Regions from separate parts of the Methylomonas sp. MS20 genome, predicted to be linked through region 2. Evidence: riboswitches for the same ligand, from Rfam matches in the RefSeq annotation. Region 2 holds a riboswitch; the other holds the start of a gene.

Region 1 (5,724 bases), 460 kb from region 2:
CAAGCCGTCACCGAGCGGCAGGTCGGTGACGTCAATCGGAAGTGAAGGGGAACGGTTAAAGCGATCGTATCCAAGACGTGTGTATCGAATCCCGCGAGCTTACTTCGCGCATTGCGGTCGCGTACACAACAGGGCCAGTTTGCGCGAGTCGAGCACATTGATCGTGCCGTTATGATCCAAATCCCTGGGGTCGCCGGCACCGCTCGCCGGTTTGTTTCGAGCGGCCAGCACGACATTGAGGTCGAGTAAATCGACATCGCGGTCGCCGTCTTGATCGCCGGTCACGGTCATGTTTTCGCAAGCGTCGGGCAGATGATTTTGGTTGGTATCGCCGCTTTGGCGTTGCTCGATGTCCAAGACGTCGGATTTGCCGTTGTTATTGCAATCCGGAAATACGTTCAAATAGTACACATCCTGCTCGCCGTTGTAGGTCGCGGTGTAGGACACGTGAGCGCCGTATTTGTCGGAAACCAGATGGCTATAGTCGCCGATTTTATCGACGCCCAACGGATAACCGGTTTGGGTGTTGAAGGTCGCGGTGACCGCTCGATTCGGACTCCAAGTCGCCCCGCCGTCCCATGAGTAGGAATAAAACAACTGGGATGTGCCGGCTTGGAGTTTTTCTCGGGTGTCGTACCAAACCGCATCGATCCGCGAGTTGTCGGCAACGCCCAACATCGGAAACCATTGAAAGGCGTTCCGGTCCGCCGTATCCGTGTTGATGCGTAGCGGCGCCGACCAGGTCAGCCCGCCGTCGCTGCTGCGGATAAAGTTGACGTCCAGATTGTCCGTGCCCGGCGGATCGACCGGAGCCAGCAGATAAATGTTGTTGCGCAACGCACCTGCCGAATGATCGACGGCGACTTGAATATCGCCGATCGGACCAAGCGGGTTGGGATTGTTGGGAATCATGAAGGTGATCGGCGAACCGCCCATATCGATGGCTTGGGTCGTGAAACTTGGTATTGCGTTGGGATCGCGAGCGTTCAACGAGGTGGCGAACAAATAACCGTCGTAGACCAGCTTGGTACCCACCAAGCTGCCGCTTTCCTTACGACCGGCCAGATACACTTCGCCGTTGGCACCTACGCCGATGGTACCGAACGACGGGTTTTCCGGCACGCTGACCGGCGCTTCGTAGCTCAGGCCGCCGTCAACCGAGCGGGTAAAACGCTTGTCGTCCAAACCTTCCCGCCAGTGTAAATAAATATGGCCGTCGCTGGCGGTTCCGCTCCGGTCTATGCCGATTCGGCCTTTATCCGCGCCTTCGCCGTGTGCGTAGACCGGCGCTTGCCAGCTGACGCCGCCATCCAGCGACTTGAAGACCTGCACGTCCGCCGCGAAGTTGCCGGTGCTGTCGTAATGCAGACTCTGGTAGTAGAAATTGCCCGCCGAATCGACATCCACCATGATGTTGGTCCGTTGTTCGCCCGGCGTCACCACGCCTTGAAAATGCCAGTGCTTACCGCCGTCGTCGCTATAAGTCCAACCGCCTTCCCGGCTGCCCGAAGCGATACTGGCAAATTGCTTCCAGCCCGCGACCAACCGGTCTGGGTTATTCGGATCGAGAGCGATCGTCGGCTCGTGAGCCGCGTCGCCGGCGATATTGTCGCCGGCCGGGTCCACATTCATTTGAATGCTCGAATACGGTCCGTACGGAAACAGCGATTGCGCAGCGGCGCTTTCCGGCATCGCGCCGCAGACCGCTAACACGCTCAAGCCCAAGCAATGGGCGAAAATCCCTCGCGGCAACGGCACGACGCGACCTAGGCGAACGTCCATCACGCCCTCCTGAATCGGCGATAGCCGTTGATACCGATACCGGCAATCCCCGAAGCGAAGAACCAAACCGCCGAAGGCAATGGAACGGCGGCCACTTGGCCGCAACCGCTATAGGCACCCACGCCTAAACAAAAATCCCCCAAATCGGCCAAGACGGTATTTTTCAAAAAGAACGCGTTTTCGGGGGACAGTAATAAATCGCCGCTGAGCATCCAATCGCCGGCACTGCTGTACTGCAACCGCAAATTAGCCAATTCGTAAGCCACCGCGCTAAACGAAACGTTATTCTGCAAATACCAGCCGCCCGGCGTGCCCGAAACGCCAAAGGCATCCCACATGGTCTGCCGCGCCTCCGGGTCGTATTTCAGCGAGTAATCGCCGTTCAGCAAGGTGCCGGAAAAGCTTCCTCGAAACATCTCGACGCCGGTCATGCCCATCGTGCCGGTACCCGCCAAGGTGTCCGAATCGATTGAGAAGTCCGGCGTCGTGGCTTGGACGTTGCGGCCGGAAAGCTGACCGCTGGGGTTGCTGGCACTGACGGGGGTGATGTCGTGTACCAAGTTCACGGCTGAAATTTCGACACGCGTCGGATTATTGAAGTAAAACGACGAATCGGTGCGAACCGTGTAGTCGGACTCGATGGTGTCGAAATATTGCGCCAGAAAGTATCCCGGCTGGGTCAACGAGCCGAAGTTGGAGAGCGCTAAAGCATCGCGGTCCAGATTCATCGTGAAGGTGCCTCCGGAATTCGCGTTTAACAACGCGGCATCGGCCTGCGTAACGAATCCGCCGGCGACCAGCGCGAAAACCGTCGAAACCACGGTCAAGTATTTTGATGTTTCAAGGCGATGGCATGTCATCGAAACCTCCTGTTAACTGATATCCCGATCAAGCGGATCTGTTGCGAAAACCGCTCACGCCCATGCCGATTAAGCCGGTCATAAACATCCAGACGGCGGCCGGCAGCGGGACCACGGAGGTTTGAAAGCTGAAGGTACCGATGCGCGCATTAGCATTGCGGGCCGGACCGGCCCCAAGATGATCGAATCCCCAACCGTAACCCAACTCGCCGCTCAAAGACAGCACGTTTCCGTTGATCTCGGAAACCACGTTAAACAACTCGAAAGCCACCGCTTTAAAGCCGAGGGTGTTGTAAATGACCCAATCCGAACTTTCCGGCGTTTTTAGCGCTTCCGCGGGATTATAGGTCAGCGTCATGTCGCCCATTAATACCCGGTTAGTGGGGGGCGTGACATCCACTCGATAGCGCAGGCCGCCGGCCAGGCCGATAGAGCCCGACGCGGTGCCGGTAATGTCGTTAGGGTCGAACGTGAAGGTAGTGGCGCTATTGTGCCGACCCGACGGGTTGTCAGCCACATGCGCGCCATTGACGGTAAATTTCAATCCGGTGGCCGGAATTTCGTTCGCCGCGTAATCGGTCAGATCGACGGGCGTATTGTAATCGCGCAACTCTTCAAAGGTTTTTGAGGCCAGCGAAGCGTCGTAGTATTCCTCGACGTATATGGATGGCGCAGCGGTCCTATCCAAATCGATACCGTTCTCGAAAGCGTCTCGATCGATATTGATAATCAGCGAACCTCCGGATACGGTAGCGCCATGCGCGGATGTCGCGGCAAGGGTTAACGACAGCACGATCAGGTATAGAAATTTCATGCGTATTCCTTGAAAAAAATTGGGTTTCTAATAAGTCGCTTACCGGCCAAGTTCAGGCTCTACCCCCGTCCGTTAACGGAAAGCAAAGCGCCCCGCAGCCTTTTGCGACGGAAGGTTGAGCGGTCTGGTAGGCTTAGGCGGATAAGCCCGATTTACCTCTGGAAGCGCCTAACAGGCCAACCAATCCGCTCCCGAACAACCACACGCCGGCCGGCAGCGGCACTGCGGCGGGCGCCAGATTGAAGGTACCCACTTTGACCGATGTGCTGCCGTTAAACAGCAAATTCCAGGAGTAACCCAAAGTGGAAAGATACAAATCGCCGCTTAGCGATAATTCGCCGTTACCGTTTACCGACTCGGTGGCATTCACCAAGCGGAACAAGGCTGGATCTTGCGCGGGGCTACTAAAACCGGCGCTGTAGGTAAAGATATTCCACGTCCCACCGGCTTTTTTCAGGTAAAAATCACCGGGGTTCAGGTAGGAGCCGCCACCGGCGGGTTCCATCCGAAATGCACCGCTCAAGCCGATTTGGCCTGCCGCCGTGTTGCTGGCATCCATCGTCGTGGCCTCCTGCTTTCTCGCGCCGTAGCTGATGGTGGTGCCATTGGCGTTCACCGGCAACGAAACGCTGAAGGTCTCGGTCTGACTGAGAGCAACACCGCCGGTCGTGTCCAGATCGATCGGCGTTGCGTTATAAGTCTCGTCCCAAAAATTGGCGATATACCAACCTTCGGAACCGCCAACGGCCGAGGTAAATGCTGAATTGTCGATGGTCATATTCGCGACGCCGCTAACGAGGGCCGCGTTGGCATCGCCTGCCGTTAACAGACCGCCGCCGAATACGCTGATTGCCAGAACGCCGGCATAGGCCGCTTTCAAACTGTGTTTGTTTAATAGGTTCATTGTTTTCCTTACAAAACGATCTAAGATTGATTTAATGGGCAAAATCCAGGCCCCGATACGGATGGAAGCGCGTCACATCCCATTGCAGAGCCCAAAGTTCGAAGGCAACCCGGCCGTCTTATTCCAAGACCCGTGGCTTTCCGGCTCCGCCTCGCGGCGGATGTGGCGAAATTGCCGCTTCCGTGCGGCATCGCCCGAATCCTTGAGCGAGGTTTTCCTAGATTTCCGGCGGCTTTTCCGAACGGCGCAAGATGCCGTCATTGGGCAGCCGCCAAGGCTCGAAACCCAACGATACTGGCTTAGAGAGGGCGTCGCGAAACGCAAACCCGCCGACATAAACCTATCGTCATTTCCCGAGTTGCTGATCTAACAGCAAAGACCAGGCCAATTAAAAAGTCATTGTTTTACAACGACTAACATTTTTACCGACGGCCAAACAAACCCAAACCACGTGATTTGCCTCAGCAACTGCGTGAAATCACCTATTCAAACGATTTGCCGGTATTTGTAACAATTGAAACCTAAGCCGCGTCGAATCAACGGGCGGAATGCGCCAGCTCCCGGTGAGTCGCACGGACCTCCATGGATTGACCGATCCTCAATCTTCCACCCATTTAAACCGCAGCGCGGCGGTCGTTAGAAACAACAGCGTCATCGCGGCCAGGCTCATCAACGCCGGTGCTATCTCGGCCAAACCGGCGCCGTCGATCATGACCGCGCGAGCCGCTTGCAGCATGTGGGTTAGCGGGAAAATCAGCGTCAGGTTCTGCAACAGCGCCGGTGCGCCTTCCAGCGAAAACCAAACCCCGGACAGCAGTATCATCGGCAAGGTCAGCAGGTTCAGGATGCCCAAGGCCAACTCCTCGCTACCGGTCCGGCTCGCCATCAACAAACCTAGACTGATCAAAGTTACCGAACCGAGTACCGCTATCAGCGCCAACAAGGCATAAGCCCCCTGCACTAAAAAGTCGAACAAGACGTTCATCGCGACAAATTGCAGCACGACCGCCAGCATCAACAGCCCCAGCCGGCTGACGACTTGCGCCGACAGGAACTCAAAAGCGTTGACCGGCGAGGCTTTCAAGCGTTTAAGCACGCCGCTTTTGCGATACCTGACGATCGTAAATCCGACTCCGAACAAACTGCCGTGCATGATGTTGATGGCTAAAATGCCGGGCAAAACCCAATCGAGGTAGCGTACCCGCCGCCCGGAAACCACTTGCTTTTTCCAGGTGGCGGCTGGATCGCCGGCCAGCAGGACTTTTTCCAGCAGATAGCCCTGCCCGGAACTGTCGTTTATCCAATACCCGTTTTCCGCCCCCCCTTGCACCACCATATCCAGTTGATGATGCTGGAGTTTGGCT
Region 2 (5,724 bases):
AAGCCGGAATGCCGGTCAGCGACACAAACTCGACTCGGGCGCCGACGCCGTTGCCGTCGGCGTCGTAGTAAAGGCTGCCGTCGTTGGTGTCGTAGATCAGGTAGTCGTTGGCGTCCAGCGCGGTCGCGCCGGCGCCTGACCTGAATTGATCGGCCGCGATGTTACCGGTCGCGGTAAACGCCGCGAAAATCGCGTTGTCCAGCCGCAAGGTGTCGTCAACGACGCTGAAATCCGAGATTAAGTCGTTGTTGGTCAACGCGTTCAACGCGGTATCGAACACGAACAGATCGGTACCGGCGCCGCCGTTCAGAATGTCATTGCCCAGCCGCCATTAATGACATCGTTGCCGCTGCCGCCGCTGATCGAGTTGTTGCCGCCGTTTCCGGCTAAGGTGTCGTTGTAGCCGCTGCCGCTCAGATTCTCAAAGTTGCTCAGGGTATCGGTACCCGCTCCGCCGGTGTTTTGCGCGACGATCAGGCCCAGGTTGACGGTCACCGCGCTGGAGGCGCTGCTGTAGGAAACCGTATCGGTACCGGCGGCGCCATCCAGCGTGTCGTTGCCCGAACCGCCGGTCATCACGTTGTTACCACTGTTACCGATCAACGTGTCGTTGTAATTGCTGCCGGTCAAGTTCTCGAAGTTGCTCAAGGTATCGGTTCCCGCGCCGCCGGTATTTTGCGCGACAACCAGTCCCAGATTGACGGTCACCGCGCTGGAGGCGCTACTGTAAGACGCAGTGTCGGTACCGGCTGCGCCGTCCAGGATGTCGTTACCAGCGCCGCCTTCGATGATGTTGCCGCCGCCATTGCCGGTCAAGGTGTCGTTGAGGCTACTACCGGTCAGATTCTCGAAATTGCTCAGCGTATCGGTGCCGGCGCCGACGGTGTTTTGTGCTACCGTCAAGCCGAGATTGACAGTGACCGCCGTCGAATTTCCGGCATAGGACGCCGTATCGGTACCCGCGCCGCCGTCCATCACGTCGTCGCCGAGGCTGCCAATCATCACGTTGTTGCCGCTGTTACCGGTCAGCGTGTCGTTCAGGCTACTACCGGTCAGATTCTCGAAATTGCTCAAGGTGTCGGTGCCGGCGCCTATCGTGTTCTAAGCGGTTGTCAGACCCAGATTGACGGTCACCCCTGCGGACGATCCGCCGTAAGACGCGGTATCGGTGCCGGCACCGCCGTCCATCACGTCGTTGCCCAAGCCGCCGATTATCACGTTATTTCCGGCGTTGCCTGTCAGCGTGTCGTTAAGATTGCTACCGGTCAGATTCTCGAAATTGCTCAGCGTATCGATGCCGGCGCCGGCTCCGCCGTCCATGATGTCGTCGCCGACGTCGCCCAGGATAGTATTGGCACCGGCATTGCCGGTAATCGTATTGTTTAGCGCGTTGCCGATGCCGGTCACGGCATTGCCGGCTAGCCTTAAAATTTCCACGTTCGCGCCCAAGGTATGCGACGACAAATAACTGATGACGGTGTCGGTGCCGTTACCGCCGGATTCGCTATAACTGTCGCCGCTTTGTTCGATGATATAGGTGTCGTTACCGGCGCCGCCGGCGTAACTGTCGTTACCCAAGCCGCCGTCGAATCAATCGTCGCCGTTATTGCCGCTCAGCGAATCGGCGAATTCCGTCCCTTTCGAGACGTCATGCCCGCTGGTACCGTTGATTACAACTGGCGCGACCGGCGCGGGGCTCTCGTTATCGATAATGGTAGCGGTCGCTAAAGGCGTGGCAATCGTGGCATTGACCGCGCCGTTGAGAGTTAGCGTAAAGTTTTCGAGCGTGGTTTCCGCGACGATGTCGTCGGCTAACGTGATTCGCACCGATTTGGTGATTTCGCCGGGCGCGAACACCAACGTGCCACTGGCGTTTGAAAAATCGCCGCCACTGGTGGCCGTGCTGCTGGCGGTCGAATAATTCACTTTAACCTGGGACGCGCTGGGCGCCGATAAGGAGACCAGAAAGTCGACCGTACCCTTGGTTTCCAACGCCACCGCTTCGGCGATTGTGATTGATGGCAACGCCGCCGGAGCGGCATCGCTGTTGGCGATCACGACATGCGAAATGGCATCGCCAATGGTGGCGCCGATCGGGCTGGACAACACGACATCGAAGGACTCGAAGCCTTCCGCCGCCGTGTCGTTCAAAATGCCGAACACGACTGTTTTGGCAACTTCGCCTGGCAAGAATGCCACTTTCCCGAACGGGAAGCTCCGGAAATCGCCGCCGTCCGTCGCTATCACGTTTTGCGAGCCGACATTCAGCGTCACGTTGCCGGTGGACGGTTTATCTAAAATCACGGTCACGCTGACGGTTTGCGCGCTTTCGTCGACTACCGCGTCGGTAATACGAGCAATGGGCGTGCCGGAGGCGGCGTCGTTGTCGATGATGTCGGCGATCGCGCGTTCGTCGGCGATGGTGGCGTTGGCGCTGGGCGAGTACAGGTCCTGGAAGAAGTTTTGCAGGGATTCGGGGCTGACGTCGTTGGTCAGTTTGACCCGCACTGTCTTTTCGGTTTCACCGGCCGCGAAGGTCAAAAAGCCGGACTGGCTATCGAAATCGCTACCGCTGCCGGCCGTGCCGCCGACGGTGGTGTAATTCACTTTCACCGTGCCGGTGTTGGGTTTGTCCAGCCGGACAATGAAGTCGGCGTAGGCTTGCGATTCGTCCACCACCAGATCGTCCACGTAAATATTCGAGTTGGTCACCGCCGCCGCGTCGTTTTCGAAGATGATCGCGGTGCCGGTGCCGTCCAGGGTGGTGGCGTTGCTTAGGCTGGACAGCACCAGATTGAAGGCTTCCGAGCTTTCCGCCGCCGTGTCGTTGATCAGGGTGACCTTGACGGTCTTGGCGGTTTCGCCGGGTGCGAACACCAGGCTGCCGCTGGCGGCCACGTAGTCGGAGCCGGCGCTGGCGCTGCCGTTTTGGGTGGCGTAGTTCATGGTCACCACGCTGGTGGACGGCCGGTCCAGGGTAATCACGAACACGGCTTCCCTGCCGGGTCGGAGCCGGCGCTGGCGCTGCCGTTTTGAGTGGCGTAGTTCATGGTCACCACGCTGGTGGATGGCCGGTCCAGGGTAATCACGAACACCGCCTCCTTGGTGGCCTCATCGACGATGAAGTCGTTGATGCCGACCACCGGCGTGCCGGAGGCGGCGTCGTTATCGACGATGCTGGCCATGCCCCATTCGTCGGCGACGGTGGCGTTGGCGCTGGGCGCGGTCAGCCGTAGGAAGAAGTTTTGCAGCGATTCCAGCGCCGTGTCGTTGATGATCGGCACGCTAACCGTTTTAGTCAACTCGCCGGCCAAAAAGCTCAGTGTCCCGTTTACGCCGGTAAAATCACTCCCGCTGGTCGCGGTACCGTTTGACGTTGAGTAATTCACCGTAACCGTTGTCGCGTTTGCGACATCGAGTCTCACGGTAAATACCGCATTGCCATTGGTTTCGTCTACAAACAGATCATCAACCGAAATCATACTAATCGCCACGGCGCTTCTCCTAGAAGATTGTTATTTTTAATTTTCACGCGAAATTAACCCGACGATTTGGCGACGAAATGGCGATTGACGCTGGCTCAAGGAAAAGTGCGCGCAAAAAACCGTTCTCGCCACCGATAAAATCGGCGAGTCGTGTTGGTTAACCGGGTAATGAGTGGGGATAGATGAGATGAGGCAATATATGGCCTAGACTCGGAAAGCGCCCGCAACTGGTATCTTGTTAACTTGCCCTCAGGCAGTCCGGCTGTCCGATCTGGATCCGCGACTTTCCGCCCCTATTTTCCAATAGGTTTAGCTAATCTGAATGGGGTGATGTTAAGGACAGCGACGCGCTTTTGTCAACCACGAGTCGGCGCTAGATTTTCGAGCTGTTTTTTCTTGCGATGGCAATGATTTCATTAACTTGACTGCTAGCGGTTTCCTGGTTTTTCTGGAGCCGATTCTTCAAGTAGTTTGCCGATAAGCCCTTTTTGCTTGTGTTTGGCACTGGCGCGTTGTTGTCCATGGGCATTCGGATTTTATATCGGCACTAAGGCTAATCCCAGTCTCTCAAAATGCCGTTGACCCATGGCAATTAAAAGGTGTTAGAAGCCATGCTAAGGTGTCTAACACGATACGCCGTTGCGTCTTTCGGTTTCTGGGTCCAATTCAAGCTATCTATCCAGGAATGTGTTCCACTGCGGTTCTCCTCAACGCCTCGGCTTTGCGTTTCCGAGGGTTGCGTTCCGAACTTCCAGCAATTAGCTTGGGTTTGATAGCAGAACCGCGTTTGTAGCAGAGCCGACAAAACCACTGAATTTTATACGGTTGTTGCCAGCCGGCTGCCGGCAGCCGAATTCCGGATGCCTTGCCGTACATGGGCTGGCGAGGCGCCGGTAAAATTGGATTGAAATTTGCTTTACCCCGGTATCCTTCACCTTCTTTTACATGGGGCGCAATATGTCGAACAGTGTTTTTTCCGAAATCTTGAGCGGCTTGTACGACAATCAAGTCATACCTTATCTGGGACCTGGCGTGGTGTTCGACGCCCAGAACAAACTGACTCGCGAGCCCATGCCGGCCGATAGCGATAGCTTGATTCTGGCGATGAACGGTGGCAAACCGATGGCGCCGAAATTGATGTACGAATTTCCGCGCGCCGCGATGAACCAGGAACTGAAGCGCGGCCGCTCGTTTCTGACCCAGTTTCTGGACAAAACTTACGGCGATGCCCAATACACTCGGGCGGCGCTGCACGATTGGCTGGCCGAATGGCGGCCCAAATACGTCATCGATATCAACCGAGACACCCAGTTGCAGGATAGCTATTCCGACGAAGAGCATACCTTGGTCGTCGGTGTCGCTCGGATTACCGCTACCGCGTTCCGGTTTAGAATTTACCATTACGACGGCTCCAGCTATTTCGAAATCCCGCAAGAACAAGTCGACAAGAAGTTGCCGGTACTGTTTAAGCCGATGGGCACGCCACGCCCCGAAGCTAACTATGTCGTTTCCGATGCCGACTATGTCGATTACATCACGGAGCTAATGGGCGGCTTCGCGATTCCGGATTTCTTGAAGGATTACCGCAAAGGCAAGAAATATCTGCTGATCGGCTTGCCGCTGAACCGCGACTCCGAGCGCATGGTGATGAGCGACATCGTCTATTCCGCCGCCGAGCCGAAAGGTTGGTTTATGCGCAAGAATCCGACCCCCAAGGAAATACGCTTTAGCGAACGTCTGGGCTTTGAATTGATCGACGCCGATGTGCAAGAGTTCTTGCAGGCCGTGCAAGGCAGCGCGGTCGCCGCGGCGTAATCCTTGGCCGTAAGCAAACCCGGTTCGGTCGTCAGGCGCGGATTGGGTTTGCGCTTTCTGGCCGAACGAACCGTGGCAATAGTGGTTCGCCAGCGGCAAACCCCGATAACTCCCGTCGTTTGGCCAAAATCCAAGTTTCTAACACCGCAAGCGTAACGTAGTTTGTCTTGTCGATCGGGCTCTGGTCGAATCGTCGGCGCGATGAGTTATTGGCTCGGTCTGGCGGACGGAAGGACCGCTCGCGCTAAACACGGGCAATGTCGCGTCGTTCCATCCGCGCCGGCACAAACCGGCTGCCTCATTAACCTTTTACGATGTTATTGGTTTGGCTGTCCGCCTCGGCTTACGGGGATTGTCGTTCCGGATAGCGGTCCTGTCACATTCCTGTAACTTGTTGGGCTTACAGTCAGGCATTTCCGGCTTT

Evidence for each region. A riboswitch is a leader RNA that binds a small molecule or an ion and turns the genes downstream of it on or off. The one in region 2 is predicted to bind cyclic di-GMP.
Region 1: linked by a shared signal. The riboswitch ahead of ACQE3D_RS04735 (hypothetical protein) and the one ahead of ACQE3D_RS02680 (Calx-beta domain-containing protein) in region 2 are both predicted to bind cyclic di-GMP.

The regions. Positions count from the first base shown of each region.
Region 1 is NZ_CP189962.1:1,068,337-1,074,060, reverse strand. It holds gene ACQE3D_RS04750 (sialidase family protein) at 100-1,782, opposite strand; gene ACQE3D_RS04745 (hypothetical protein) at 1,782-2,642, opposite strand; gene ACQE3D_RS04740 (VPLPA-CTERM sorting domain-containing protein) at 2,671-3,456, opposite strand; gene ACQE3D_RS04735 (hypothetical protein) at 3,590-4,360, opposite strand; cyclic di-GMP riboswitch class I at 4,461-4,537, opposite strand; gene ACQE3D_RS04730 (ABC transporter permease) at 4,959-5,724, opposite strand, start outside.
Region 2 is NZ_CP189962.1:606,472-612,195, forward strand. It holds gene ACQE3D_RS02660 (hypothetical protein) at 1-280, opposite strand, end outside; gene ACQE3D_RS02665 (calcium-binding protein) at 307-1,074, opposite strand; gene ACQE3D_RS02670 (calcium-binding protein) at 1,102-1,578, opposite strand; gene ACQE3D_RS02675 (Calx-beta domain-containing protein) at 1,591-2,991, opposite strand; gene ACQE3D_RS02680 (Calx-beta domain-containing protein) at 2,982-3,494, opposite strand; cyclic di-GMP riboswitch class I at 3,735-3,809, opposite strand; gene ACQE3D_RS02685 (SIR2 family protein) at 4,443-5,300, shown strand.